One region of the Pelorhabdus rhamnosifermentans genome, then DNA from elsewhere that is predicted to be linked to it. Evidence: riboswitches for the same ligand, from Rfam matches in the RefSeq annotation. Region 1 holds a riboswitch; each other region holds the start of a gene.
The links. Region 1 has a riboswitch for cyclic di-GMP ahead of Ga0466249_RS20390 (methyl-accepting chemotaxis protein). Riboswitches for the same ligand answer to the same signal wherever they lie in the genome.

Region 1 (2,205 bases):
AATGACTCGTGGCACGCGTAGCTTCCTGCTGCGGTGCCGCTACCATCATGACCCAGCGCTGTCCGCCAGGTAAATTGATTGGAGTAGCTACGGCAACTCTTGCTATACCATCAACGAATGTATAGTTGCCTTTCACTTGTTTGCCTGTCTGACTCGTCTTAATTAATTGAATTAGTTGATCATCCAATTCCGTTTGTTGCAAATTCAACTCAGAATTGATTTTTTTATCAATTAAATTTAACTTTCCGACAAGTTCAGGCTGCTTGGGATGAGCAATGATCATACCAGAGGCATCGGAAATCTGGCCATAACCTGTCTCAAGAAATTTTAGATCCCCTATCATATTCGTGAGCCGTTCCAATGAAACCGTGCCGATAGTTACACCTGTCATTTGTCCATTGTTCATCACAGGTACAGCTAACATCACGGACAGTTTCCCTGTTGATTTTGACAGAAGAGGATTAGATACAACGGCCTTTTTGGTGGATACAGCTTGTTTAAAATAATCCCGATCCCCATAATTCGCCATAGTTCCTTCACTAGTCACGCCCATACCATCAGGAGCAATAAAAATGAGTGCGTCAAATCCATTATTAGCTTGTTTTACCTCTTGTAGAACTTGCATAATTTGAGCTTTATCACTGCCTATACGTAAAGCAGGATGATTTGCCACGCCATCTAGGCGAGCCAGCAAAACTTCGATATCATCTTGCACCCGATTGGCATAGTCCGTTCCTACAGCCATAGCCGTTTCATTGACACTGGCAGTTAATGATTGCTTGGAAAAATAATAGCTACTCAGTGATAATAGTCCCAAGAACACCAAAAATAACGGAACTAAAATCATTAATAACTTAATTTGAATACTTTTGATTTTCACGCTCAACATACTCCTTTAAATTAACATGATCAAAAAAAAACAAGCACTCGGCCTGCCTTCCACAACAATACTTTTTCGTTGGTAGCCTGGCAGTCATAGGCATGTTGCCTTTAGACCCATTGCTTTGCGTCCCTATTTTTCAATAAGTTTGCTCAATATAAAATGAATCTTGTTAACTGATGACACCTCGCACTTCTTTGTTCACCTCTTCTCCAAATAATAATGCAACACATAATATTTAAAATACTTGTATAAAACACAAAAAAAATACACAAGGTATTTTAAGGTATAATACAACAAAGAACTTAAAATCCCCTGCAAAATGGATAAAATACTTAAATATACTAAACAACTGCAATTTTATAATCTCTATAAGTAAATTGCAGGTCTAAACAATACGAAACCGCTATTTATCTAGAATTAGAAAAATAGCGGTATATTTCATTGGCGAAGTTTTCTTGCAGACCCATAGGGATCACGAGCGGCAACAATAGCGGATACCACTGCGGCACCATCTACTCCTGTTGCCATTACCTTACTAATATTGTTCTCATTAATCCCGCCAATAGCCACAACAGGAATATTTACTTGTCTCTTTATTTCTTGTAACATTTGCAAACTTACATTACTTGCATCATCTTTTGTTGTCGTAGGAAATACTGCTCCTACTCCCAAGTAATCTGCACCGCCCGCTTGAGCCGTTAAAGCCTGCTTGAGCGTAGCTGCAGATACACCAATTATTTTATTAGGTCCAAGTAACCTTCTTGCCACCGACAAAGGCATATCATCCTGCCCGATATGAAGGCCGTCGGCATCGATAGCTAAAGCAATATCAGTTCGATCATTCACTATAAAAGAAACACCATATTTTGCAGTAATACCTTTTAACAATAAAGCACATTGAAAGAATTCTCGCGTGGATAAACTCTTTTCCCGAATTTGCACTATCGTAACGCCGCCTAAAATAGCTTGTTCCACTGTTGCCACAATATCTTTCCCGTACAACAAATCTCTATCTGTTACTAAATATAACGAATAGTTAATGGGACTTTTGCTCATAAATAACGCGACCCCCTTTTCGTATGTCTTCTTCAGTCATGGACCAAACAGCATCAAACAATCGGACTCTGAAGATCCCAATACCTTCTCCTGACTGCAAGGACTTTTTTGCTAACTCCCCGGCCAAGCCCATGACCGTCACGCCGGCGGCCGCCCCAATAAATGGATCGGGTGCTATCCCGCAAAAGCAGGCAATCAAAGAAGTCGCCATACATCCTGTACCTGTTACCTGCGATAAGATCACATGACCATTATCAATGCGACAA
Region 2 (2,205 bases), on a different contig from region 1:
GTCCGCTTGATCTTCTAGTATGATCTGCTTGTGCTGAACTGAATTCTCCTCATCAGGAACCTGCATCTCTTCGAGTTCAAAATCCCGAAGCAAGATGGTATTGCTCAGAACAGCCTCAATCTCTTTACGTGAATGTTCCGTTGAAAAAGATAGTTTGAATCCTTCTTTGCGAATAATCTCGGCTGTTGCATCTTCTTCCATAATATTGTCCGGTATATATTCAATGTTTTGGACAATGTTTTTTAAGTTGTCCAATATGGTATAGGCCCTGATATTCTCCATTTCGCAGCCAGCTTCAAAAAATATTGTAGCCTGGAAAAAGCTCTGTTTTCCAACAGATACACTCTCGGTCTTAGCTGTTTTCACACTATCCGGATTCACTTGTTTCAATGCTTCCAAATAATTTTTGATAGTAGTATCTAATAAAGACACATCATTGTCAGCCTTGCCACCCTCTCTAACATTTTCCAATCCGTCTTTTATAAAATCAACACCCGCTAAAAGTAGATCTGATAGTTTAATGAAATCAACATTGGATGGTTTAACTTCGCGCAGATAAAAAAATACATCTTCGATAGAGTGGGTAAGTATAGCAATATTGTCAAACATCATCATTCCTGATGCACCTTTAATGGTGTGTATTATCCTGAATATTTCGTCAATACTTGTGAGATCATATCTATCAGATTTTTCATTGCTTAATATTATTTGTTCCAATTGCTCTAGCAGTTGCCCCGTTTCAAACAAATACATATCAAGCATCGGTTCCAATGTTTGATCATCTGACATTATAATTCCCCCTTGGGTTTGCGCTTTTACAAGGCAGAAACTTTTTGTAGGGTCTCTATCACTTTGTCTTCCTTAAATGGCTTCACAATAAAATATTTCGCACCATTCACAAGTGCTTCTTTTACATAACTTGTTTGCCCCATCGCCGATACCATCACAATCTTAGCTTGAGGATCTTGTTGCAAAATATCTTTTAATGCCTCTATCCCCGACATTTTAGGCATAGTAATATCCATTGTTACAATATCAGGCTTGTATTGGGCATATTTTTTTATTGCCTCTTCACCGTCTTTAGCCTCTCCAATAACTTCATATTCGTTCTTTTCAAGCAACTTTCTAAGAGCAAACCGCATAAAAGACATATCATCCACAATTAATACCTTTTTCACACCATCAACCTTCTTTCATTACTTTTTTAACAATGAAATTGACTGAACACTTTGATCCGACTTCAAAGTAAAAAAATAACACCTGGGCATAAATATGCTAGGTGCTTAATCGCTGCCAAAAGGAAGCGGCAACCTGGCAATCATAGACTCGCGTCCTTAGACCCATAGCTTTGCGCCCTTACCTTTCAGTAAGTTTGCTAAATAAGTTATATTGCAAATATAACACTAATCGACATAAATCGTCAAGACGAATGTCCTAAATTAACAGTATTTTAATCTATGCACGTCTGAGGCTTACTATTGATTGTATACTGATTATTTTTCAGCCAAATATTCATTGATCGCTTTGGCAGCCCGTTTACCAGCACCCATGGCGCTGATTACCGTAGCTGCCCCTGTAACAATGTCGCCACCGGCATATACGCCTTCACGCGTAGTCAAACCATTGTCATCCACTGTAATCGTCCCCTTCTTAGTCACAACTAAGCCGGGAGTTGTTTGCGGAATGAGTGGATTTGGCGTATTACCAATCGCAATAATAACGGTATCGGCAGGTAAAACAAAGTTTGATCCTGCGACCTCTACGGGCCTGCGTCGTCCCGACGCATCAGCTTCACCCAATTGCATTTTGACACACTCTAAACCACTGACCCAACCTTTATCGTTGCCTTGAACGGCAAGCGGATTTGTTAATAATGCAAGCTCAATGCCTTCCTCTTTCGCATGTTCAATTTCTTCCCGGCGTGCCGGCATTTCTTCTTCCGAACGACGATATACCAACCATACATGTTCGGCACCCAGGCGCATAGAAGTACGAGCCGCATCCATGGCCACATTGCCGCCACCCACAATAGCAACATTTTTCCCCAGCCAAACAGGTGTATGTTGATTGGGAAAATCATAGCCCTTCATCAAATTTACCCGAGTTAAGAACTCATTAGCTGAATAAACTCCATTATAGTTTTCACCAGGAATATTCATAAATTGCGGTGCCCCCGCTCCTGAGCCGATGAATACGGCTTCAAAG
Region 3 (2,205 bases), on a different contig from region 1:
CGGACGGAGTACAATTTCTATTAGTCCTTGTGAGTTTTTTGGTCGCGGGTATTTCAGTTTTTGTCAGTATCTTTATTAGCCGTACGATATCCAGACCGGCTAATGTCATTGCTCAAGCTGCGGCAGGTATCGCGAGTGGGAATCTTAGTTTGGCAGATGTAGATGTAAAGTCATCTGATGAAATTGGGGAGTTAGGTATTTCCTTTAATCGAATGAAAGCCAGTTTGCGTGACGTGATTCGGAAAATGGCAACATCGGCAGAGCAGGTAAAACAGTCATCAGAGCAGTTAACAGCTAGTGCCGATCAGTCGGCCCAGGCTGCAAGTGATGTTGCTTGTGCCACAACCAGCGTAGCCCAAGGTTCTGAGCAGCAACTGATAGCTATACAGGATACTTCAGCGGCAGTGCAGCAGTTACTAGCCAGTATAGAGCGTATTGCGAGTCATGCCGATGATGTGGCGCTAAAATCGGAGCAAGCTGCTGAGACGGCAACAACAGGGGGAAAGGCTGTAAAACAAGCGGTAAGTCAGATGGATCGGATTGAAAACACAGTGAATACTTCAGCCCAAGTTATTGTCAAGTTGGGCGAGCAGTCAAAACAAATCGGGCAAATTGTCGATACCATAGCAGGGATTGCTAAGCAGACTAATTTGTTGGCTTTAAACGCCGCGATTGAGGCAGCAAGGGCAGGCGAACATGGACGCGGATTTGCCGTTGTTGCTGAAGAAGTAAGAAAATTAGCGGAAGAGTCTCAGCAGGCTACAAAGGAGATCGCGGAGTTAATCAGTTCTATTCAGGGTGATACATCTCAAGCTGTACAGGCTATGTCAGAAGGAACGAATGAAGTGAAAGTCGGAGCAGATGTCGTGGATGCAACAGGGAAGGCTTTTCAGTCTATGGAAATTATCGTATTGGAAGTTTCTTGCCAAATTAAGGAGATTTCCGTAGCTATTCAGGAAATGACAGGGGGCAGTCATCAAATTGCTTCTTCAGTAGAGACAATCGATGAATTGAGTAAAAAGGCGTCTGAAAAGGCACAAACAGTGTCGGCAGCTACACAGTTGCAGTCGGCTTCGCTGGAAGAAATTGCTGCATCCAGTCAAGAACTAGCTAAATTGTCGCAGAATCTTCAAGAAGTAGTGAATAAGTTCTGTTTATAGTTACTTGGTTGACTAAATGGGAAAAAAATCTTATAATAATTATTACTATCTGCTTTATAAAATTTTATAATTAGCAAAATTACTGAAAAGTAATGGCGCAAAGCCATGGGTCTAAAGATGTCATATCTATGATTGCCAGGTTGCTGTTTAATTACGGATTATTATTAGCACCTGCCACTGGCAGGTGCTAATTTTTTATGCTGGGAGGGGACTCAGAAGGTAGTAAAAGTGTGGCATGAAGTAAATGGAAAGGAACATTAGGGGTGAAATTTGTAATGAGTGGATTGAAAATGACGGGTCAAAATTGGCTGGGGAAAAGTATTCAGGTCAAAGTAATTGTTGCTTTAGTGGGCGGACTGCTACTTTCATTAAGTATTTTAGGCTTCTGCAATTTTTATAATGCAAAAAGCATCTTAGTTTCTGACGCAGAGGAAGATCTTGTGCATCGTTCTGATGCCTATGCCAGAGAAATCGGGCAGTGGATAGAGATGCGTCAGCGGGAAGTGGCTATTCTTGCAACAAATCAGAGTGTCGTTAATGGCGATCAGGCAGCTGCTCTTCGTTATTTAAATGAAGAAGTTAAGCGTAATCCTAATTATTTACGATTCTGGCTGGTTGATACAAAAGGACAGGCTATTCATACAACAGGTGATAGAACCAATATTGTGGATCGCGAGTATTTTAAACAAGTCATGTCTACTGGAAAAGTTTTTACAACAGATCCTGTAATTTCTAAAGTAGACGGCAAGATGGTCGTTTCTGTAGTGGCTCCCATCAAAAATAACAACCAGATTGTGGGTGTCTTAGGCGGTACAGTAACAGTTGATACGCTTATTTCGCGCATCAATGAAATTAAGATTGCTCAAAGCGGTTATGCTTATGTGCTTCAAGGTGATGGCTTAACGATTATTCACCCTGATAAGAGTATGGTTATGAAGCAAAATATTTTGAATGATGCCAATGCTACGAATCAGTCGAAAGAAATTACCCAAAAAATGATTCATGGGGATAAAGGAATTAGCCATGATATGGAAGCTGGTACAAG

Region 2: it holds a riboswitch for cyclic di-GMP, as region 1 does, so the genes downstream of both, Ga0466249_RS05215 (response regulator) here and Ga0466249_RS20390 (methyl-accepting chemotaxis protein) in region 1, are expected to answer to the same signal.
Region 3: it holds a riboswitch for cyclic di-GMP, as region 1 does, so the genes downstream of both, Ga0466249_RS04865 (methyl-accepting chemotaxis protein) here and Ga0466249_RS20390 (methyl-accepting chemotaxis protein) in region 1, are expected to answer to the same signal.

The regions. Positions count from the first base shown of each region.
Region 1 covers NZ_JAHGVE010000023.1:21,249-23,453, reverse strand. The annotation lists gene Ga0466249_RS20390 (methyl-accepting chemotaxis protein) at 1-880, opposite strand, end outside; cyclic di-GMP riboswitch class I at 958-1,043, opposite strand; gene thiE (thiamine phosphate synthase) at 1,322-1,939, opposite strand; gene thiM (hydroxyethylthiazole kinase) at 1,920-2,205, opposite strand, start outside.
Region 2 covers NZ_JAHGVE010000003.1:77,982-80,186, reverse strand. The annotation lists gene Ga0466249_RS05220 (chemotaxis protein CheA) at 1-789, opposite strand, end outside; gene Ga0466249_RS05215 (response regulator) at 816-1,178, opposite strand; cyclic di-GMP riboswitch class I at 1,303-1,387, opposite strand; gene gltA (NADPH-dependent glutamate synthase) at 1,494-2,205, opposite strand, start outside.
Region 3 covers NZ_JAHGVE010000003.1:825-3,029, forward strand. The annotation lists gene Ga0466249_RS04860 (methyl-accepting chemotaxis protein) at 1-1,160, shown strand, start outside; cyclic di-GMP riboswitch class I at 1,223-1,308, shown strand; gene Ga0466249_RS04865 (methyl-accepting chemotaxis protein) at 1,436-2,205, shown strand, end outside.